2 linked regions of the Salipiger sp. CCB-MM3 genome follow. The main gene of each other region encodes a partner of the protein of the gene in region 2 in a complex. Links are inferred from orthologs where the notes say so. Each region holds a gene or a part of one and is shown on either strand. Other genes may lie near its edges.

What was found.
Region 1: the proteins of clpS (region 2) and clpA are in contact, whole or in part, in a solved structure (PDB 1LZW), measured with the Escherichia coli proteins. The link is inferred for Salipiger sp. CCB-MM3 from one-to-one orthologs.

Annotation. Positions count from the first base shown.
Region 1 is NZ_CP014595.1:1,849,350-1,860,567, forward strand. Bases 5,973-9,007 are described here. They hold clpA (ATP-dependent Clp protease ATP-binding subunit ClpA), read right to left. Parts: upstream 8,637-9,007; coding sequence 6,309-8,636; downstream 5,973-6,308. Other genes in these bases: AYJ57_RS09005 (lipocalin-like domain-containing protein), read right to left, coding at 5,973-6,136; gloB (hydroxyacylglutathione hydrolase), read right to left, coding at 8,789-9,007. In the rest of the region: AYJ57_RS08980 (acetylornithine deacetylase/succinyl-diaminopimelate desuccinylase family protein), read right to left, coding at 1-852; AYJ57_RS08985 (DUF2125 domain-containing protein), read right to left, coding at 954-1,901; AYJ57_RS08990 (gamma-glutamylcyclotransferase), read left to right, coding at 1,970-2,512; AYJ57_RS08995 (biopolymer transporter ExbB), read left to right, coding at 2,569-3,783; AYJ57_RS09000 (peptidoglycan -binding protein), read left to right, coding at 3,787-5,688; more of AYJ57_RS09005, read right to left, coding at 5,711-5,972; more of gloB, read right to left, coding at 9,008-9,550; AYJ57_RS09020 (methyltransferase domain-containing protein), read left to right, coding at 9,615-10,364; AYJ57_RS09025 (F0F1 ATP synthase subunit delta), read left to right, coding at 10,726-11,218. UniProt on the Escherichia coli protein: ATP-dependent specificity component of the ClpAP protease. It directs the protease to specific substrates. It has unfoldase activity. The primary function of the ClpA-ClpP complex appears to be the degradation of unfolded or abnormal proteins.
Region 2 is NZ_CP014595.1:1,211,627-1,222,664, forward strand. The notes cover bases 5,031-7,885. They hold clpS (ATP-dependent Clp protease adapter ClpS), read right to left. Parts: upstream 6,694-7,885; coding sequence 6,367-6,693; downstream 5,031-6,366. Other genes in these bases: AYJ57_RS05915 (SDR family NAD(P)-dependent oxidoreductase), read right to left, coding at 5,031-5,324; AYJ57_RS05920 (class I SAM-dependent methyltransferase), read right to left, coding at 5,362-6,342; AYJ57_RS05930 (HAD family hydrolase), read left to right, coding at 6,835-7,533; AYJ57_RS05935 (D-alanyl-D-alanine carboxypeptidase family protein), read left to right, coding at 7,755-7,885. Outside these bases: AYJ57_RS05890 (50S ribosomal protein L11 methyltransferase), read right to left, coding at 1-562; AYJ57_RS05895 (MFS transporter), read right to left, coding at 657-1,892; AYJ57_RS05900 (cupin domain-containing protein), read right to left, coding at 1,947-2,372; AYJ57_RS05905 (YeeE/YedE family protein), read left to right, coding at 2,541-3,602; hemF (oxygen-dependent coproporphyrinogen oxidase), read right to left, coding at 3,611-4,501; more of AYJ57_RS05915, read right to left, coding at 4,521-5,030; more of AYJ57_RS05935, read left to right, coding at 7,886-9,314; rpsU (30S ribosomal protein S21), read right to left, coding at 9,525-9,731; AYJ57_RS05945 (COQ9 family protein), read left to right, coding at 9,848-10,531; AYJ57_RS05950 (NAD(P)H-quinone oxidoreductase), read left to right, coding at 10,573-11,038. UniProt on the Escherichia coli protein: Involved in the modulation of the specificity of the ClpAP-mediated ATP-dependent protein degradation.

The sequences.
Region 1 (11,218 bases), 640 kb from region 2 along the record:
CCCCTCGTGCTCTTCGGGCTGGCCGCCGTGGATCGAGTTGATGTTCATCGTCGAATTGCGCGCGCCCTCGGGGACCACGGGCATGTCGGTGGTGCGGGCGGCCATAGCCGGGAACAAGGTCTGCTCGAAGGCATCCAGAACGGCGCCCATGTGGCGAATGGCGCAATCGCCGAGGAAGGGCATTGAGCCATGGGCGATCTCGCCCTTGGTCTCGATCTCAGCCCACCAGCCGCCGCGATGGCCAAGGCAGATGCGGTGTTTGTCGAGCGGCTCGGGGATGATCACATGTTGCACGCGGCTCGGGGCGAAACAGCCCTCCTTGGCCAGATGCGCGACGCCGCCGTAGCCGCCGGATTCCTCGTCCGCCGTGGCGCTGATTTCCACCGCCCCGGCAAAATCGCGATGGGCTTCGAGAAAGGCCTCCACCGCGATCACCGAGGCGGCGAGCCCGCCCTTCATGTCGCAGGTGCCGCGCCCGTAGATGCGATCGCCCTCGAGCGCGCCGCCAAAGGGATCGCGGGTCCAGCCGTTGCCCACCTCGACCACGTCGTGATGCGAGTTGAAATGCACGCACTCGCCGGGGCGCCTGCCCTCGCGGCGGGCGACGAGGTTCCAGCGCGGGTATTTTTCGCTGTCGCCGGGGGCCCCCTCTGCGCGGACCAGCGTGCAGTCAAAGCCGCGCGCGGCGAGGCGGCGCTGCAGATACTCGCAGATGTCGCGGTAATACTGTCCCGGCGGGTTCAGCGTGGGGATGCGCACGAGATCTTGCGTCAGGGCGATCAGATCGTCGCGCTTCTCGGCAATACGGCCTTCGAGGCTAGTGGCGGAATGGGAGGTGGTGGCGTCGGTCATGCCAGCACTCTTCCCCCGTTTCGCGCGCTACGCAAGCGTGGCGCGCGGGCAGGCAGGGCTCGGACAGGCAGGGCTCGGGCAAGGCTCCGGGAAGAGGCGGCTCAGGGGAAGCGCAGCCGCGGGGCCTCGCCCAGCGGGATGGGTCCGAGGCGGGCGCGACCCTCGTCGAGGGTCAGCGGCAGGTCGAGCGTCTCGCGGTTGCCCGAGAGGCCGGCGATCAGCCCCAGCCCGTCCTCGAGCATCTGCGCCATATTCTCGGGCAGCTGGCCGCTCTGCTGTGCCATGGCGATCATCTCGCGCCAGTTCACCGCCTTCACGGTGACCTCACCATCCATCCGGCCCCGGTCGTCGACATCCACCTCGCCGGCCACCTTCAGCTGCAGGTCGTCCACCTTGTATTCGGCGAGGCGCAGATCGACGCGGGTGGGCTGCGGGTGCGGACCGGACTGCTGGCCGACGCGCAGCGGCAGATCGGTGTCGAACCCCGCATCCAGCCGGATGGCATCGGCCACGCGACCGCCCGAGCCCGCGATGGCATCGGCGCCGACGGCGATGCGGTAGCTGGTCTCGGCATCCTCGTCGCGGGTGAGCGCGGCGGTCAGACCGGCCAGTGCGGCGGTGGTAGCGCCGGTGAGGTTGAGCGTCTGGCTTTCGAAATTGGCGCGCACCACGGTGTCGCCCTCGTGGATGAAGCTGGCGCGCATCCCGTCCGAAGCGACCTGCGTCTCGCCCATTTCGGTGGTGACGGTCATCTGCGGCGGGAAGGCGAGGATCTCATGCCCGAAGTTGTAGACCAGCCGGTAGATATCGACGAAGGGCGCCTCCCAGCGCAGCCCGTCGGGGCTTGCCAGCACCAGCCCGCTCAGCCGCGCGTCCATGCGGTTGGGAAAGCCCTTGATGGTCAGGTCGTCATAGGTGGCGGTCCAGCCCTCGGTGCGGCGCGCCTCCATCCAGCTGTCGATCGCCTTGCGCTCGAAATGGGCGGACACGAACCAGAAGCCCGACCACGCCAGCGCGGCCACGATCACCGCAATTGCAAGTTTCTTCACCGCAACGCCCCCCTTTTCCGAAGCAACCGTTTGGTGTTTACAGCTGGCATGCGGAAAGGACCAGAATGATGGCGCTTTGGGTCTTCGGATATGGCTCACTTCTTTGGAACCCCGGCTTTCCCGTGGCGGAGAGCGCGCATGCCACGCTGCCCGGCTACCGCCGCTCGTTCTGCATGCGCTCGATCCACCACCGCGGCACCCCAGAGGCGCCGGGGCTGGTGCTGGCGCTGGATGCGGAAGACGAGGCCTCTTGCGAGGGGCTGGCGCTGCGCGCCCAGCCGGGCACCGAGGGGCCGACGCTGGCCTATCTGCGTGATCGTGAACTGGTCTCGGCGGCCTATTACGAGGCGACATTGCCTCTGGTGCTGCAGGACGGGCGCGAGGTGGAGGCGGTGACCTATATCATCGATCCCGACCACATTCAGTACTGCGGCGGGCTGGACCTTGAAGAGCAGGCGCGGATCATCGCCCAGGCCATCGGCGGACGCGGGCCGAACACCGAATATCTCTACAACACCACGGCGCATCTGGAACATCTGGGCATTCCTGATGCCGAGTTGCACTGGTTGACGGAACGTGTTCGTGCGCTTGTGGATAACGGCTTGGCTTGATTGGGGCGAACCCTTAGGCTGAAAAGCGGAATTTTCGCTTTGATCAGGTGCCCGTAATGGACCGACGCGACCTCGAGGCAGAGGCCCATTTCAGCCAACCCGTCCGCCAGATCCTGCTGATGCTGGCGGTGCTCGGCCTCTGCGGGGCGGGCGCCTTTCTGGTGCTGCCGCGCGTGTTGCCGGTGTTCCAGTCGAACCCCTATCTCAACGGCTTCATCCTGTTCGTGTTCGTGCTCGGGGTTCTGGCCTGTTTCCTGCAGGTGGCGCAGCTGATCACTTCGGTGCGCTGGATCGAAGGGTTTGCCTCGGGCCGCGACGCGGGTGCCCGTCCGCCGCGTCTACTGGCGCCGCTGGCGGCGCTGCTGCGACGGCATGACAAGCGGCTGCAGATCACCACCACCTCGACGCGCTCGATCCTCGACTCCGTGGCCACGCGGATCGACGAGGCGCGCGAGATCACCCGCTACATCGTCTCGCTGCTGATCTTCCTTGGCCTGCTGGGCACTTTCTACGGGCTGGCCACCACGGTGCCCGCGCTGGTCGACACGATCCGCAGCCTTGTGCCCGAAGAGGGCGAGAGCGGGGTGCAGACCTTCTCGCGCCTGATGAGCGGGCTTGAGGGGCAGTTGGGCGGCATGGGCGTGGCCTTTGCCTCCTCGCTGCTGGGTCTTGCCGGCTCGCTGATCGTCGGGCTGCTGGAGCTTTTCGCCGGGCACGGGCAGAACCGCTTTTACCGCGAGCTTGAAGAATGGCTCAGCTCGATCACCAAGCTCAGCTTCTCCTCTGGCGAAGGCGAGGGCGGCGGTGACGAGGCGCTGATCGGCATGGTGCTCGACCAGATGAACGATCAGATGGGCCGGATGACCGCCCTCTATGCCGAGAGTGAGCAGGGCCGGATGGAGATCGAGGGGCGGCTCGGGCAACTGGCCGATTCCATCGAGCGGATGACCGAGCGGCTGGAAGCCACGGCGCCTTCCTCGAATTCTCTGGCCCGCATCGCCGAAGGGCAGGAAAAGCTGATCGAAGTGCTGGAAAGCCGCGAGAGCGCCGAGGGGCTGGATGCCGAAAGCCGGATGCGCCTGCGCTCGATCGACGTGCAGATGCTGCGGCTTCTCGAAGAGGTGGCGGCGGGCCGTCAGGAAAGCATGGCCGAACTGCGCACCGATCTGGCGACGCTGACCCGCGCCATCGGGCAGATCGCCCGCCCGCAAGCGCCGCAGGTGCGCGCCGTGCGTCCCGGCCCGGCCCGTTCCGGCGGGACCGAGGGCTGATCCATGGCTCTGTCGCGCCGCACCGGGGCCCGTCTACAGGCCAACATCTGGCCCGGTTTCGTCGATGCGATGACCGGGCTTCTGCTGGTGCTGATGTTCGTGCTCACCATCTTCATGGTGATCCAGTTCGTGCTGCGCGAGACCATCACCGGGCAGGAGAGCGAGCTTGACAGTCTGACCGGCGAGATCGCCTCGCTGTCGCAGGCGCTGGGGCTGCAGGAACGGCGCAACACCGCGCTGACCAACCAGCTTGGCGAGCTGGAATCCACCCTCACCGACACCGAGGCGCAGCTGGCAGAGCAGCGCTCGATCATCGCCTCGCTCACCGCGCAGCGCGACGCGCAGCAGGGGCGGATCGCCTCTTTCGAAGAGCAGGTCGCCTCGCTGATCGCCGAGCGTGACGACGCGCGCGGCACCGTGGCGGATCTCTCGCAAGAGCGCGACAGCCTCAGTTCCGAGCGCGATGCGCTGGAGACCGCGCTGGCCTCGGCCCGCTCCGAGATGGACGCGCAGCAGGAGGCGGCACGGCTTGCCGCCGCCAAGCGCGAGGCGCTTGAGGCGCTGGTGGCCGATCTGCGCGCACAGAACGCCGACAAAGAGCAGCAGCTGGGCGGGCTGACCGCGCAGGTGAGCGAGCTGCAGGACGATCTTTCCGAAGAGGAACAGCAGCGTCTGGCCGAGGCCGAAGCCGCCGCCGCGCTGCGCAAGCGGCTTGAAGGCGCGCAGGCCGAACTGACCTCGATGACGCTGGCGCTGGAGCAAGAGCGCAAGCAGGCCGAGGACACGCTGACGCTTCTGGCCGCCGCGCGGCAGGGCCGCGAGGAACTGACCGCCCGGCTCGCGGCGGCGCTGGCGGCGGATGATTCCGACGCGCTGGAGGCGCGCGTCGCCTCGCTCGAAACGCAGCTGGCGCAGGCGCAGGACGCGGGCGATAGCGCCGCGGGCGAGATGGCCGCGCTGCGCAGCGATCTGGCCGCGGCACGCCGCGCGCGCGACGCTGCCGAGGTGAAGCTGGCCGAGGCGCTGGCGGCGCAGAGCGATGTCGAGCTCGATGCCAAACAAGTGCAGGAGCGGCTTGCCGCGGCGCTGGCCGCAAAGGCCGCCGCAGAGGCCAAGCTCTCGGAGGGGCTGAGCGAGGACGAACGCCAGCAGGCGCTGCTGGCGCAGGCGCGCTCGGAGCTTCAGGACAGCGAGGCGCGGGCGAGCGCCGCGCAGAAACAGTCGGAGCTGCTGAACCAACAGGTCGCCGCGCTGCGCACGCAACTGTCGCAACTGCAGGGGCTGCTCGACGAAAGCCGCGAGAAGGATGCCGAGGCGCAGGTGCAGATCCAGAACCTCGGGACCGACCTCAACGCCGCGCTGGCGCGGGTTGCCGCCGAAGAGCGCAAGCGCCGACAGCTTGAAGAGGCCGAGCGGAAGCGGCTCGAGGCGCAGGCGCAGGATCTGGAGCGCTACCGCTCGGAATTCTTCGGGCGTCTGCGCGAGGTCGTGGGCGATCAGGAGGGCATCCGCATCGAGGGTGACCGTTTCGTCTTCTCGTCAGAGGTGCTGTTCCCGCCGGGCGGCGCGCAGCTTTCGGTTGCGGGCGAGCAGGAGATTGCCAAGGTCGCCGGGCTGATCCGCACCATCGCGCAGGAGATTCCGCCGGGGTTGAACTGGATCCTGCGGGTCGATGGGCACACGGATGACACGCCTCTGCGCCCCGGCGCGCCCTTTGCCGACAACTGGGAGCTGAGCCAAGCGCGGGCGCTGTCGGTGGTGCGCTACATGGTCGAGAACGAGGGCATTCCGCCGCAGCGGCTCTCGGCCAATGGCTTCGGGCAGTTCCAGCCGATCAACCCGGCGGACACCCCCGAGGCGCGCGCCCAGAACCGCCGGATCGAGTTGAAGCTGACCGAGAAGTAAGCGGCTGTCGCGGGATCGCGGCTCAGTCCTTGGTGAACTCCATGCGGTAGATGACCTCTTCGCCGGTGGCGGGGTCCGTACCGGGAGCGCCGCTGATCACCAGACGCTCGCCGGCGAGCGTGAAGGGCCGCTCGAGTGCCCCCTGCCATTTGGGGTTCCACGAGCCGTCGACCTCATGGATCACCCTATCGCCTTCGAGGCGGTAGCTGGCGACATAGGCCAGCATGTCGTCAAAGAGCGCGGCCTTCTCTTCCACCGTCCACGGCCTGTCGCCGGGCGGCAATCGGTTGCCGCGAAAGACTGTTGCCATCATCCGCCCGCAGCTGTGATAGGCGATATAGCCGATGGGGGCAGGGCCGAGCGCATCTGTGGTCTCGCCCGTCGCCACCGCCGTGCGCGTCCAAGCCTTCATGCGCCACGACCCGATCAGGTCCTCTGTCTTCGCCATGGCTTTCCCCTCCTCGGTCCGCACACCTGCGGATGATGCACGCGGCGGGGGCATCGTGCCAAGCCCGTCGTGCGATGGGCGGCACAGGATCTGCGGGCAGGGGGGGGTGCCGGGCACAAAAAATCCCCGCCGGGCGGACCGGCGGGGATGGTGTTTGCGATGCCGTCTGGCGTCAGTCGGCGGTCAGAAGCGGCGGCTTGCGCGAGGAGAGGCGGAGCTTGTCCGGCCCTTCCGTCTTCAGCACCAGCTTGTCGTCCTTGACGGTGACCTTGACCAGACCGCCCTTGACCAGCTTGCCGAAGAGCAGTTCCTCGGCCAGCGGCTTCTTGATGTTTTCCTGGATCACGCGGCCCAGCGGACGCGCGCCCATCTTGTCGTCATAGCCCTTGTCGGCCAGCCATTCAGCCGCCGGCTTGGTGAGCTCGATCGACACGTTGCGATCCATGAGCTGCGCTTCGAGCTGCAGCACGAACTTCTCGACCACCGAGAGGATGACCTCTTTGGGCAGCGGCTGGAAGCTGATCACCGCGTCGAGACGGTTGCGGAATTCCGGCGTGAAGGTCCGCTCGATGGCGGCGGTGTCCTCGCCTTCGCGGCGGTCGCGACCGAAGCCGATGGCCGCCTTGGCCTGTTCCGCGGCACCCGCGTTCGAGGTCATGATGAGGATCACATTGCGGAAATCCACCGTGCGGCCGTTGTGGTCGGTCAGCGAGCCGTGGTCCATCACCTGCAGCAGGATGTTGTAGACATCCGGGTGTGCCTTCTCGATCTCGTCGAGCAGAAGCACGCAGTGCGGGTGCTGATCCACGCCATCGGTGAGCTGGCCACCCTGATCGAAGCCGACATAGCCCGGAGGCGCACCGATCAGACGGCTGACCGCGTGTTTCTCCATGTATTCGGACATGTCGAAGCGCAGCAGTTCCACGCCGAGCGAGCTTGCAAGCTGCTTGGCCACCTCGGTTTTGCCGACGCCGGTGGGGCCAGCGAAGAGGTAGTTGCCGATGGGCTTCTCGGGTTCGCGCAGGCCGGCACGCGCCAGTTTGATCGCCGAAGACAGCGCCTCGATGGCATTGTCCTGACCGAAGACCACGCGCTTGAGCGTCGCTTCGAGGTCCTTGAGCACCTCTGCGTCGTTCTTGGACACGTTCTTCGGGGGGATGCGGGCAATCTTCGCCACGACATCCTCGATCTCCTTGGCGCCGATGGTCTTGCGACGCTTGCTCTCGGCCACGAGGTGCTGCGCTGCGCCGGCTTCGTCGATCACGTCGATCGCCTTGTCGGGCAGCTTGCGGTCATTGATGTAGCGGGCCGAAAGCTCGACCGCCGACTTGATCGCATCCTGCGTGTATTTCACCGAGTGGTGCTCTTCGAAGTAGGGCTTGAGGCCCTTGAGGATCTTCACCGCATCATCGACCGAAGGCTCGTTCACGTCGATCTTCTGGAACCGGCGGCTGAGCGCACGGTCCTTTTCGAAGTGCTGGCGGAACTCTTTGTAGGTGGTCGAACCCATGGTGCGCAGCTTGCCGCCCTGAAGCGCGGGCTTCAGCAGGTTGGAGGCATCCATGGCGCCGCCGGAGGTGGCCCCGGCACCGATCACCGTGTGGATCTCGTCGATGAAGAGAACCGCGTCGGGATGCTCTTCAAGCTCGGTCACCACGGCCTTGAGCCGCTCTTCGAAGTCGCCGCGGTAGCGAGTGCCCGCCAGCAGCGCGCCCATGTCGAGCGAGTAAATCGTGGTGTTCGACAGCACCTCGGGGGTGTCGCCGTTGACGATCTTGCGCGCGAGACCCTCGGCGATGGCGGTTTTGCCAACACCGGGATCGCCCACCAGAAGCGGGTTGTTCTTGCGGCGGCGGCAGAGCACCTGAATGCAGCGCTCAACCTCGGATTCGCGGCCGATCAGCGGATCCACATCGCCCTTGCGGGACTTGGCGTTGAGGTCGACGCAGTATTTCGCCAGCGCCGATTCCTTGTTGTCGGCAGCCTGCGTGGTTTCGGCCTTGGCCTCTTCCTCGTTGTCCTGTGCGCCGCTCACCGGGCGGCTTTCGCCGTAGGCCGGGTTTTTCGCCACGCCGTGGGCGATGAAGTTGACAGCATCGTAGCGCGTCATGTCCTGCTCTTGCAGGAAGTAGGCGGCATTGCTCTCGCGCTCGGCGAAGATGGCGACGAGCACGTTCGCCCCGGTCACCTCGGTACGGCCCGAGCTTTGGACGTGGATGGCGGCGCGCTGGATCACGCGCTGGAACGCGGCGGTCGGCACCGCCTCCGAGCCTTCGACGTCGGTCACGAGGTTGGAAAGGTCCTCGTCGATGAATTCCACCAGCGTGGTGCGCAGCTCCTCGGTGTCCACCGAGCAGGCTTTCATCACGCGGGCGGCGTCGGGTTCGTCGATCAGAGCCAGAAGAAGGTGCTCGAGCGTCGCAAATTCGTGGCTGCGGGAGTTCGCCAGCGCCAAGGCCGAGTGAATTGCCTGCTCAAGAGTGTTCGAGAATGAAGGCACGGCGTGCTCCTTCTTGTCTGCGTCGGGCACAGGCCCAACATTGCCTCTTACCGTTAAAGTTTGGTCGATACGGACCATCCTTCAAGTGTTTTCTAAGCTTGCGGCGCTCACATTTAACGCGATTGTCGCAACGTGGCGTGAAATGTGGCGGCTTAGAAGCGGTCCTTCCGGGCTCGGATCTCGGCGAATACCGACACGTCATCTGCCCCGGTCATCGCGAGGGTCTCGCGGATCGCGGGCGAATCCGGGCGTAGGAAAGGGTTGGTGGCCAGTTCCTCGGACAGCACGCAGGAGGCGGTTGGTCGCCCCTCTGTCCGGGCTTTGGCGATGGCGTCACTACGCAATTTAAGCGCAGCGTTCTGAGGTTCAATAGTAAGCGCGAAACGTGCGTTTCCGGAAGTGTATTCGTGACCCGAGTAAACGGTGGTCTCCGGCGGCAGGGCGATCAGGCGCTGCATCGAGGCCCACATCATCGCGGCGTCCCCTTCAAAAAGCCGTCCGCAGCCAAGCGCCATGAGGCTGTCTGCGGTGAACACCGCCTCGGCCTGCGGCATATAAAAGGCCACATGGCCCAGCGTGTGGCCCGGCACGTCGATCACATGCACGCCGACGCCATCCACAGAGAACTCGTCGCCCCCGCCCACGAGCTGATCCAGCCCGTCGATCTTTGCGGCTTCGGCGCGCGGGCCGATGACCGTGCAGCCGTAGCGCGCCTTCAGCGGTGCGATTCCCTCGACGTGGTCGTGATGGTGGTGGGTGATGAGAATCGTGCTCAGGCTCCAGCCGCGCGAGTCGAGTTCTGCTTTGATCGGACCCGCCTCGGGGGCGTCGATCAGGATGACACCCTCGGGACCGTTCACCAGATAGGCATAATTGTCCGAAAGGCAGGGGACGGTGACGACGTCGAGAGGCATGGCTTTTCCTTCAAGGCTTTGACAGACTGGCCCCCAAGAGTGACGCAAGGGACGACGACCCGCAATGCATCCAGATGTGCAGGCGCTCCGCGACTTCTATTATCGCAGTGCGCTGGGGCGCGCGGCGCGCGGTGCCCTGCGCGATCAGGTGCTGCGACTCTGGCCCGAGGCGCAGGGGCTGAATGTGGCGGGCTACGGTTTTGCCGTGCCGGTTCTGCGGCCCTATCTTGCGCAGGCGCGGCGTGTCACCGCTTTGATGCCCGCACCGCAGGGGGTGATGCGCTGGCCCGCCGGAATGCCCAACGTCTCGGTACTGACCGAAGAGATGCTCTGGCCGGTGGAGACGGGACATCTGGACCGGCTTGTGGTGATGCACGGGCTGGAAACCTGCACCAATGTCACCGCGCTTTTGGACGAGTGCTATCGCACGCTGGGGCCGGGCGGCGAGGTGCTGTTCATCGTGCCCAACCGCTCGGGGCTCTGGGCGCGGTCCGAGACGACGCCCTTCGGGCAGGGCCGGCCCTATTCGCTCAGCCAGCTCGACGCGCAGCTTCGGGCGCATGACTTCCTGCGGGTATCGCACGCCTCGGTGCTTTATCAGCCGCCCTCGACCCGCCGCTTCTGGATGAAGACCGCGCCGATCTGGGAACGGATCGGTCGCACCGTTCCGGCGGTGATGGCGGGCGGGGTTCTGATGGTGCGCGCCTCGAAGCGCTACCCGCCGCAACGCACCGGGCTGAGCGAGAAAGTCCGCGTGCCCAATCCGCTCGGCGTGCTGAACCCCGCGCCCAGCAAAGAGCCGAAACCGGTCTGAACGGACGGATTCGCGCCGTTACGTCATGGCATCGGTATCAACTGTCGGATGTGCCCCTCGAGATACGTTTGCGCTAGCGTGACGTGGGATAAAATTCTCTGCGGGCGTGAGGCATTCCGTCACATGTTCACGAAAAAGCGAGACATTCCATAGTCATGTCCGCCGCAAGCTTGGGCAGACCCGGTGCGAAGCCGGAAAAGCTACGCTCCGCAGATGGTTAAATGGCCGTTAGCATGTTGCGAGGTGCCCATGCCTCTGCTAGATCGTCGCTGATTTCGACGCCTTGAGGGCATCAGGGCAGGGACAACGCCTCCGGTCGCCGGGACACCCCCGTGCGTCGCGGGGGCCTCATATCGGAAGGGTGGACGTGTCTGAACCAGCTTCGATCTCCAGTGGCATCGCGGCACGCTATGCCAAGGCGGTCTTTGAGATCGCCAAAGAGGAACAAGGGCTCGACAAGCTCGAGAACGGTATCGACGACCTGTCTGCCGCCCTCGAGGAAAGCGCCGACCTGAATGATCTGATCACTTCGCCGGTTTACACCCGCGAAGCACAGGGCAAGGCAATCACCGAGATCGCCAAGAAGATGGGCCTCGCGCCCGTGCTGACGAACACGCTGGGCCTGATGGCCTCCAAGCGCCGTCTCTTCGCGCTGCCGCAGCTCATCGCAACGCTGCGCGCAATGATCGCCGAAGAGAAGGGTGAGGTGACCGCTGAGGTGACCTCGGCCATCGAGCTGACCCCGGCTCAGGCCTCCGAGCTTGCTGCGACGCTGAAGTCGCAGATCGGTTCGGACGTGAAGATCAAATCGACCGTGGATGAAAGCCTCATCGGCGGTCTCGTTGTTAAGGTGG
Region 2 (11,038 bases):
CCACTTCCACCGCGACCTCGTCGATGTCCGACACGATCACCGGGTTCGGCCAGATGCGCGCGGCGGCCATGCCCAGAACGGCGGTGCCGCAGCCGATATCCGCCACATTCTGGCCAACCATACCCTCGTTCGACAGCCGGTCGAGCGCGCGCAGGCAGCCCAGCGTGGTGCCGTGGTGGCCGGTGCCAAAGGCCATGGCGGCCTCGATCAGCAGCGGCTCGGCGCCTTCGGGGATCTTGTCGGCGTCATGCGAGCCGTAGACAAAGAAGCGCCCGGCCTCGACCGGGGTCAGCTCACGGCGCACCTTGTCGACCCAATCCTGATCGGGCACTTCCGACACCACGAAGGGCGCCGCGCCATAGGCCGCCGACAGCAGCGCCAGTTCGACATCGCTCGGCGGCTCGAGGAAATAGCCGCCCACTTCCCATGTGCCACTGCCGTCTTCGATCTCGAAAACGCCAACGCCCGTGGGTTCGGGTTCAAGATCTTCGATGGCCTCGCCCAGGGCCTCGGCAGCGGTCTTGTCGCTCAGCTTGGTGAAGGCGGTCCAGGTCTTGGCCATGTGATGCTCTCCGTTCAGGGTTGGCCTGCCCGATAGCGCGTTTGCCGCTGCAGCGCCAGCCTTGCCGTGCAGGGCCGGCGGGCGCTTTGGCAGCTCACTCGGCGGGCTGCGGCGGCAGGCGCGGGGCAAAGATCGTCTCGTAGCCCGGGCTCGGATGGCGCGGGATCATCAGCGCCAGCGACAGCGACACAAGCGCCATGCCCGCCGCCAGCCCGAACACCGCCCCCGGCGAGATCATCCAAAGATATCCCAGCGCGAAGGGCAGGAAGACCGCCGCGATGTGGTTGATGGTGAAGGCCACGGCGGCGGTGGGCGCGATGTCTCCGGGATCGGCGATCTTCTGGAAATAGGTCTTCAGCGCCAGCGCGAGCGCAAAGAAGATATGGTCGATCACATAGAGCACCGAGGCCAGCACCACGCCCCAGTGGAACCAGTAGAGCCCGCCATAGGCCAGAAACACCAGCACCAGCCCGGCGTATTCAAACAGCAGCACCCGCCGCTCGCCAAAGCGGTGCACGGCTTTGCCCAGCATCGGTGCCAGCGCCATATTGGCGCAAAGGTTGATCAGGTAAAGCGCCGTCACCTCATGCACGGCAAAGCCAAAGCGCTCGACCATCATGAACCCCGCGAAGACCACGAAGATCTGCCGCCGCGCGCCCGACATGAACTGCAGCGCGTAATAAAGCCAGTAGCGGCGGCGCAGGACGAAGGATTTGCGCTGCGGGTTCGGACTTTCGAACTGCGGAAAGGCCAGCGCGCAATAAAGGGTGATCACCAGCGTCAGCCCGCCCGAGACCATGTAGACGAAATTGTACGAAAGATCGAAGGCTTCCCACGTCATGACGATGGCCACATAGGCGATCAGCGTCGCCCCCGAGGCCGCGGCCAGCAGCCAGCCCAGCATCTGCGGCGCGCGATCCTTCGGCAGCCATTGCAGCTGCAGCGACTGGTTGACCGTCTCGTAGTAGTGAAAGCCGATGGAACTCAGCAGCGTGACGATCAGCAGGCCGCCCATGCTGGGGAACCACGCCGTCACCGCCGTCGCCACGCCCAGCAGCGTCAAAGCCAGCAGCGCCAGAACCTGCTCGCGCATTAGCAGCAGCACGAGGATCACCCCAATGGCGAGGAACCCCGGAATTTCGCGCACCGTGTGCAGCCAGCCGATGTCGGAGCCATCGAACTGCGCCGCCTCGATGACGAAATTGTTCAGCAGCGCCGACCAAGTGGCAAAGCTGAGCGGCATGGCAATCGCCATGAGGAAAAGCAGCGTCACCGGGCGCCGCCAGAGCGGCAACTCCCGGGCCTGCCCCAAGGGCACGATACGGGTCATGACCCTGCGATAAGCACTTTCCCGCAGCTTGGCGAGAGGCAACCGGCCCGCCCGTCAGCTTTCCGAGAAGCGGTACTCAACCTCCGAGAAGCGATCGCGCGGGAAGACATAGAGAAAGCGCAGCCCCTCGGCCCCAGCCACGGTGCCATGCTCGGCGTCCGCCGGGATGAAAAGCGCCACATTCGGGCCGATCTCATGGGCAGTGCCGTCGATGGTGACGATGCCCGAGCCGGCAAGGCCGAAATACATCTCGGCCGGCCCATGACGATGAGGCTTCAGCGTGCCAAGCGCGCCAAACTCGGCGATGCCCATGACCATTCCCGCGGTGGCGGTGCGATCCGCACAGAAGAGCGTGCGCCAGCGGACCGTCCCGAAGGCGGGATCCTCGCCGCCCTCAAGCGGCGCGTGGTCGGCGTTGGCGACAACCGGAATGCCCGAGAGGGCGGCGGTGACGAGCATATCTTGCAGAACGGTGGTCATGTCGGACACTCCGCAAAGGGGCACATGCGCGACCCTCCGCCAAGCGCGCGCGGGCGTCGCGCCAGAAAGCGACCGTGATGTCGCAGCCAGACAGCGCGCGGTGATCTGGATCAAGGCGATCACATTCCACGCATGCGATTTGATGGCACCCCGAGGAGGAGGACAGCCATGGAACTCGTCGCACTGGTCGATGTGATCGGCGAAGGCCCGACCGCCGCGCTCTTCGGCCTGATCACCGGCACGGTCTTTGGCATCGCCGCGCAGCGCTCGCGCTTTTGCCTGCGCGCGGCGGTGGTCGAATTTGCCCGCGGCAGCATGGGCGACAAGCTGGCCGTCTGGCTGCTGACCTTCTCGACCGCGCTGGTCTGGGTGCAGGGCGCGCAGCTTTTGGGCCTGTTCGATGCCGCCAATGCGCGCATGATGGCGGTGCCTGGTAGCTGGTCGGGAGCGATCATCGGCGGGCTGATGTTCGGCGCGGGCATGGTGCTGGCCAACGGCTGCTCGGGGCGGCTCTTGGTGCTCGCTGCGACGGGCAACCTGCGTTCGGTGATCTCGGGGCTGATCTTCGCGGTGGTGGCGCAGATGTCGCTCTCGGGGCTCCTGTCGCCGTGGCGCGACCGGCTCGCCGCGCTATGGATCACCGAGGGCGGGCGCAATATGAACCTGCTGTCGGCGCTGCATCTGCCGCGCGCCTCGGGGCTGATCCTCGGCCTCGCCATCGCGCTTCTGGCGCTGGAACTGGCGCGGCGCAACCGCATCGGCCTGCCGCGTCTGGTCTTTGCCTCCGGCGTCGGCTTTGCCGTGGCGCTGGGGTGGGTGCTGACCTTCGCGCTGTCGAATGTCGCCTTCGAGCCCGTGCAGGTGGAAAGCGCCACTTTCACCGGCCCCTCGGCGCATACGCTGATGGTCTTTCTCGAGCGTCCGGCAGTGGTGGATTTCGACATCGGGCTGATTGCCGGGGTCTTTGCGGGCGCATTGATCGCCGCCGCTTGGGGGCGGGAGTTGAAGCTTCAGGGCTTCGAAGGCCCCACCCCGCTGCGCAACGCGATGATCGGCGCGGCGCTGATGGGCTTTGGCGGGATGCTGGCGGGCGGCTGCGCCATCGGCGCGGGGGTCACCGGCGGCTCGATCTTCGCCGGGACCGCGTGGCTTGCGCTGTTTTGCATGTGGATCGGCGGCATGACCACCGAGATGCTGATGGGCGGGCGGCGCGCCAGCGCACCCGCCTGAAGCTCAGCTCAGACCCATTTCGCCAGTGGCGGCAGGCTCATCAGCACCGCGTCGGGATCATGGCCGGTGGCGAGGCCGAACTTGGTGCCCCGGTCGTAAACGAGGTTGTATTCGGCATATAGCCCGCGATGCACGAGCTGCGCGTCTTTTTCCGCCTCACCGAATTCCATGCCCCGGCGCTTCTCCACCAGCGGCAGATAGGCGGGCAGGAACGCCCGACCAATGTCCTGCGTGAGGGCGAAATCCGCCTCCCAGTCGCCAGTGTTGCGGTCGTCCATGAAGATGCCGCCGACGCCCCGCGCGCGCTTGCGGTGCGGGATGTAAAAATACTCGTCCGCCCAAGCCTTCAGCTCGGGGTAAAGCGTCTCGCCATGCGGATCGAGATGCTCTTTCTGGGTGGCATGGAAATGCGCCGTGTCCTCGTCATACTCGAGGCAGGGGTTGAGGTCCGAGCCGCCGCCGAACCACCACGCGCCGGGGGTCCAGAACATGCGGGTGTTCATATGGACCGCGGGCGCATGCGGGTTCTGCATATGTGCAACAAGGCTGATCCCCGAGGCCCAGAAGCGCGGGTCGGTCTCGATACCGGGCACGCCGCGCGCCGCCATGGATTTCTGCGCCGCCTCGCCCAGCGTGCCGTAGACCGTCGAGACGTTGACCCCGACCTTCTCGAACACCCGGCCCCCGCGCATCACGCTCATCAGCCCGCCGCCCGCGTCGCTGCCATCTTCGGCGGTGCGGGTGGTCGGCGTCACGGTGAAGCGGCCCGCCGCGTGATCCGAAAGCGGCCCCGAACCATGGCTGTCCTCCAGCCCCTCGAAAGCACCCACGATCTCGTCGCGCAGCGCGCGGAACCAATGCGAGGCGCGTGTTTTGCGCTCGTCGAACACGTCGGTCATGTCGTCCCCCCTGCCCGGCTCAGTGCATCGGCGCGCCGACCGGGTCGATCAGCGTACGGCCACCGTCGACCGTCATGATCTGGCCGGTCATAAAGCCCGAGGCCTCGGACGCAAGGAACTGCACCGCTTCGCAGACCTCGCCCGGCCCGGCGATGCGGCCTGCGGGCGTGTGCTTTTCGATCTCTTCGCGGTAGCCGGGATGCTCCTTGAGGATGTTCTTCAGGCTCGAAGACATCAGCGAGCCGAAAGCCACCGAGTTCACCCGGATGCGCTGCTCGGCCAGCGAGACCGCCATCGAGCGGGTCAGCTGATCGAGCGCGGCGACCGACACCGAATAGCCCAGCAGATGCGGGTTGGTGCGGCAGGCGGCGATCGACGAGATATTGACGATCGTCCCGGCGCAGCGCTCTTCCTCGTTGCCCTCCGCTTGTTTGATCATCCGCTTAGCGACGATCTGGCTGAGGCGCATGGCGGGCACGAGGTTCTGCCCCAGCATGGTCTCGAGCGATGCATCTTCGCAGTCGAGCACATTGGTGGGCAGGATCTGCCGCGCGCCGTTCACCAGAATATCCACCCGGTCATAGGCGTCGAGCGTCGCCGACAGCAGGTTGGCCAGCGTCAGCTTTTCGCGCAGATCACCGGCGAAGTAGCGCATGGTGCTGTCTTCTTCGGACTTGCCGCATTCCTTGGCCAGACGGCCCTCGTCCATGTCGGCGAACATGACGTTGGCGCCGCGCGCCGCGAAGTGCCGCGCGATTGCGAGGCCCACGCCATTGGCGGCACCGGTAACGATGGCAGTCTTGCCTTCGATGGAAAAACTCATGGGAATCCCTTGGATGTTTGCGCCACGCTAGCCGCGATCAGCGCCCCGGGCGAGAGGCATGTAGAATCTTGAACCGCGCATCCCCGGCGATTTCGTCGGAATTGCGGAAGCGTTCGGCAAGGCGGGTCTCATAGGGCAGATGCCGGTTGGCCACCAGCCACAGCTGCCCCGAAGGTTTCAGCATCCGCGCCGCCGCGTCGATGAACGCCTGCCCCAGCGAGGGCTCGGCCTTGCGCCGGTTGGTATGGAACGGCGGGTTCATCACGACCGCATCCAGCAGCGCGGGCGGCGTCCAGTTCAGCGCGTCGGCCCAGTGGAACTGCGCGCGCGGGTCGGTGACATTGCGGCGCGCGCAATCGAGCGCGACCAGGTCGGCCTCGACCAGATGCAGCGTGCCGATCTTTTCGCGCGTGAGGATGCCGTTCGCCAGCCCGCCCCAGCCCGCGCCCAGATCGGCGACATTGGTGCCCAGCTTCTGCGGCAGCGCGGCCAGCAGCGCCTCGCTCGCCGGGTCCGGCCCATCGGCCGAGAACACGCCCGGCGCCGTCCATTGGCCGCCCTCAAGCTGCGCCGGACCGCGCGCCCAATCGGCGAGCGCGTCGGTGGCGGCGAACCAGAAGCTCTTGCCATGCGCCTTCGAGACCTGACCGGTCACCTCGGTGCGCTTGCGGACAGCCTTCAGCGCGGTGTCGATGCCGTCGATCTTCTGGCCGTCGACAACCACCAGACCACCCTTGGCGGCGGCACAGGCCTCGGCGATCCACGTCTCGGCGCGGTCGCGGGCGCGCGGCAGAAAGACGATGGCGGCGGCGAACTCTCCCTCGGGCGCGGTGGCGACATCCCAGCCACGGCGCTCCCAAGCGGCGAAATCGGGGGCAGAGCGTTGCACAACCGTGCAGCGCTCACGCGGCAGGGCGCTGGCGTCGAAATCGCCGGGCGCGCCGAGCAGCAGGATGCGCCCTTCGGAGGGCAGGTCAAGACCTCCCTCAAGCGCGAAACTCAATCGGGTATCAGACATGGTCGAGCCGCCGGATCGGGCGGATCACTCCTTTTCCATGGTGCATTGCAGCGGATGCTGGTGGCGCCGGGCGAAATCCATCACCTGACCCACTTTGGTCTCGGCGATCTCGTGGCTGAACACGCCAACGACGGCGACGCCCTTTTTATGGACGGTCAGCATCACTTCGAACGCCTGCGCGTGAGTCATGCCGAAGAACCGCTCGAGCACATGCACGACGAATTCCATCGGCGTGTAGTCGTCGTTCAGCAGCAGCACCTTATAGAGCGGCGGGCGTTTGGTTTTCGGCTTGGTTTCGAGCACGACATCTGCGCCGCCCTCACCATCGCGAGGGTCGTTCGGGTCGGTCATGCGGGTTTTATGGGCCGTGACGGATTGGATCATCTCAAGGACGCTTTTGCTTTGCGTGTGCTTTGCGGTTCCGGCTTTGAAGGGTCTATATAAATCCAAGCAGCCCCGGAGGAAAGACCCGCGGCCCCAAGAGGCGTCATTATGGACAGGAAACTGCAAACAATCGCGTTCGATGCCGACGATACGCTCTGGCACAACGAACGCTTCTTCAATCTCACGCAGGAGCGATTCGCCGATCTTCTGGCCGATCACGTGGCGCGAGACCACCTCGACGCGCGGCTGCTGGAGGCCGAAAAGCGCAACATCGGCCACTATGGCTTTGGCGTGAAGGGCTTCGTTCTGTCGATGATCGAGACCGCGGTGGAAGTGACCGAGGGCCGCGTGCCCGGCACGGTCATCGGGCAGATCCTCTCGTACGGGCAGGACATGCTGGCCCATCCGATCGAGCTGCTGCCGCATGCACAGGACGCGGTCGAGGCGCTGGCCCCCGATCACCACCTCGTGCTGATCACCAAGGGCGATCTGCTGCATCAGGAGCGCAAGTTGGCGCAATCAGGCTTGGGCGAGATGTTCGACCGGGTCGAGATCGTCTCGGACAAGCAGCCGCAGACCTACGCCCGCATCTTCGCCGCCTGCCCCGGCGGCCCAGAGGCCGCGATGATGGTGGGCAATTCGCTCAAATCCGATGTGAACCCGGCGATCCGCGCGGGCAGCTGGGGTGTCTTCGTGCCGCAGGATCTGGCGTGGAGCCTCGAGCATGACGACCGCCTCGACCACCCAAGATTTCGAGAGATTCCCCATTTGGGCGCGCTGGCACAATTGGTCCACGCGATTGGCTGAATAAGTTTGCACAATTTTGCCTTAATCGCCTCTCTAGCGGCCAACTGCCTGATAGAACGCAATATATGGGAAATCACATTCAGGAAAATTGCGGAAAATCAAGGCACTGCAGGCTTTATTTTTTAAGCATCCCGTGCTAGCGTTTCCCCAAACTAGAACAGTTGGCCACCGGAAAACCGGGGCGAGAGGCAGAAGAGGCGAGTATCGTGACGGGACGGCGCATGTGGCGACCGGGCCGAGCAGGCCTGTATATTTTTACACTCATCTGGCTCACCTTGGTGGCCCCGCTGGGCGCTTGGGCTGCACCCTACGCAGCGCTGGTGATGGATGCGAGATCAGGCGAAATCCTGTTTTCGGAGAACGCCGAAACCCGGCTACACCCCGCATCGCTGACCAAGATGATGACGCTCTACATCGCCTTCGAGGCGGTGGAGCATGGCGAGATCAGCCTCGACACCGTGGTGACCATCTCGCGCAATGCCGCAGCAGAGCCGCCCTCGAAACTGGGCCTGCGCTCCGGGCAAAAGATCAAACTTCGCTACCTGATCCGCGCCGCCGCCGTGAAGTCGGCCAATGACGCCGCCACCGCCATCGGCGAGGCCATCGAAGGGTCGGAAGCCGCCTTTGCCCGCCGGATGAACCGCACGGCCAAGGCGCTGGGGATGACCCGCACCACCTACAAAAACGCCCATGGCCTGACCACCGAGGGCCATCTGTCCACCGCCCACGACATGGCGATCATGGGCCGGCACATCCTCTACGATTATCCCGAATATTATAACCTCTTCTCGCGCCGCACGACCGATGCCGGCATGCGCGAAGTGGCCAATACCAACCGTCGCTTCCTTGCCGCCTACCAAGGCGCCGACGGCATCAAGACCGGCTACACCCGCGCCGCGGGCTTCAACCTCGTCGCCTCCGCCGAGCGCGGACGCGAGCGCATCATTTCCGTGGTCTTCGGCGGCACCTCCACCGCCGCGCGCAACGCCAAAAGCGCCGAGCTTCTGAACCTCGGCTTCAAGCGCGCCAAGACCAACGTCGCCCTGCGCCGCCCGGCCAAGCCTTCCTATATGGGCCGTATCGGCAATGACATGATGGTGGCCGATGCCGATCCCAATGATTCGGGCCTGCGCGGCAAGTCGATCCGCGTCGCCGCCGCCGCCGTGCCCAAAAGCCTGCGTCCGAAGCTACGTCCCGGTGTAAGCGGCACCGATGTCGCGCCGCTGGTGGCCGGGGTCGAGGATGACATCGCCAACGTTCTGGAGAGCGTACAAGTCGCCAAGGTCGAGCCGACGGTGGCCGTCGCTCCCGAAAAGATCGACGTCGCGCAGGTCGACCAGCCCGCCGCCGAAACCGCTGCCGTCGAAGCCGCCATCGCCATCGCAGAGGGCGACACGGGGATTGCGCCCGACGCCTCGATTAAGCCTATGCGCCGCCCGCAGCAGATGCTTCTGGCCAGCGCCTCCGAGCCGGTGAGCCTCGAGACCGCCGCCATCGCAGAGCCCGACACGCAGGAAGTCGTCACCCGCGTGTCGACCTCGGGCGGGCGCCACTGGGGCATCAATGTGGGCCGCTATCCCAGCCGCTATGCCGCCGAGAAGATCCTGCTGAAAACCGCGCTGATGGAGACCGCCACGCTCGACGGCTCGCTGCGCAAGGTGGTCGACCGCTCCAGCGGCTTTGACGCCAACTTCATGGGGCTTTCGCGCGAGACCGCCGATCTTGCCTGCCGCCGTCTGCAGGCCCGGCAGGTCACCTGCTTCATGATCGGGCCGAGCTAAGGCGCCGCCACATCTCACGAACAAAAAGAAACCCCGGGACATTCCCGGGGTTACTTTTTGCGCGCCGCAAAGAGCATCCAAGCCCCCTGCCCCAAAAGCCGTATGCCAGAAACGACAAACCCCCGAAGGCCAGGCCCCGGGGGTCGTCAATTTCTTCTGTGTCGGAAGGTCAGCTGGCTGACCTCACGAGCAAGATCTCAAAGGCGAACCTTAGAGGAGACCTTCGCGCTGAGCCTTCTTGCGCGCCAGCTTGCGGGCGCGGCGGATGGCTTCGGCTTTCTCGCGAGCTTTCTTCTCGGACGGTTTCTCGAAATGCTGCCGGAGCTTCATTTCGCGGAAAACGCCTTCGCGCTGCAGCTTCTTCTTCAGGGCGCGGAGCGCCTGATCGACGTTGTTGTCGCGAACACTAACCTGCATGTGGTTTTCACCACCTTTCTAAGTTTGAGTTGCAAGGAAATTGCAGGAAGCCGGTCTATAGCAAGGCTTGCCAATCTTGTCTAGACTCCTACCCATTAAGTCAAAGGAGAGGCCCCATGAGTGAAGATATTGCCGGGCGCCTGCTTGATGCGGCGCTGAACCATGTCGCCTTCGACGGCTGGTCCGAGACGACCTTCCGCGCGGCGGCAAGCGATGCCGGGGTGGACCCGGTGGTGGCCCGCGGGCTCTACCCGCGCGGCGCGGTGGACATGGCGATCGCCTTCCACCGGCGCGGCGACGAGGCTATGTCCCAGCGCCTCAAGGAGATTGACCAATCCGAGATGCGCTTCCGCGACCGTGTGGCGCTCGCCGTGCGCACGCGGATCGAGGCGGTGGACGACCGCGAGGCGGTGCGCCGCGGCACCACGCTCTTTGCGCTGCCGATGTATGCCGCCGATGGTGCCAAGCTGATCTGGGGCACCTCCGATCGCATCTGGACGGAACTCGGCGACACCGACCGCGATTTCAACTGGTACACGAAACGCGCCACGCTGAGCGCGGTCTATTCCTCGACGGTGCTCTACTGGCTGGGCGATGATTCGCTCGACAATCACGCCACGTGGGAATTCCTCGACCGCCGGATCGAGGATGTGATGCGCTTCGAGAAGACCAAGGCCAAGGTCCGCGCCACGCCGGTGCTGGGCAAGGTCTTTGCCAGCTCGGAAAAGATGCTCGGCAAGGTCCGCCCGCCGCGTAACATCCGCAACGGCCTGCCCGGCGGCTGGACCGCGCCGCGCTAAGCGCCGCTCCACCGCCGGACGACAGCAAGACAGGACAAGACATGACCGAGACAATGCGCGCCGTGGAAATCTCGCAGCCCGGCGGCCCCGAGGTGCTGCGCCTGACCGAGCGCCCCGTCCCCTCCCCTGCCCACGGGCAGGTGGTGATCCGCGTGGCCTATGCCGGGGTCAATCGCCCCGATGCGCTGCAACGCGCGGGCAGCTACGCGCCGCCCCCCGGCGCCTCGGACCTGCCCGGCCTCGAATGTTCCGGCGAGGTGGTGGCCACCGGCCCCGGCGTCAGCTGGCCCGCCGTGGGCGATGAGGTCTGCGCCCTGCTGCCCGGCGGCGGTTATGCCGAATATGTCGCCACGCCCGCCGCGCATTGCCTGCCCGTCCCGGCGGGCATGGGGCTGCGCGAGGCGGCCTGCCTGCCCGAGACCTTCTTCACCGTCTGGAGCAACGTCTTCCAGCGCGGCGCGCTGCAGGCGGGCGAGCGCTTCCTCGTGCACGGTGGCTCGTCGGGCA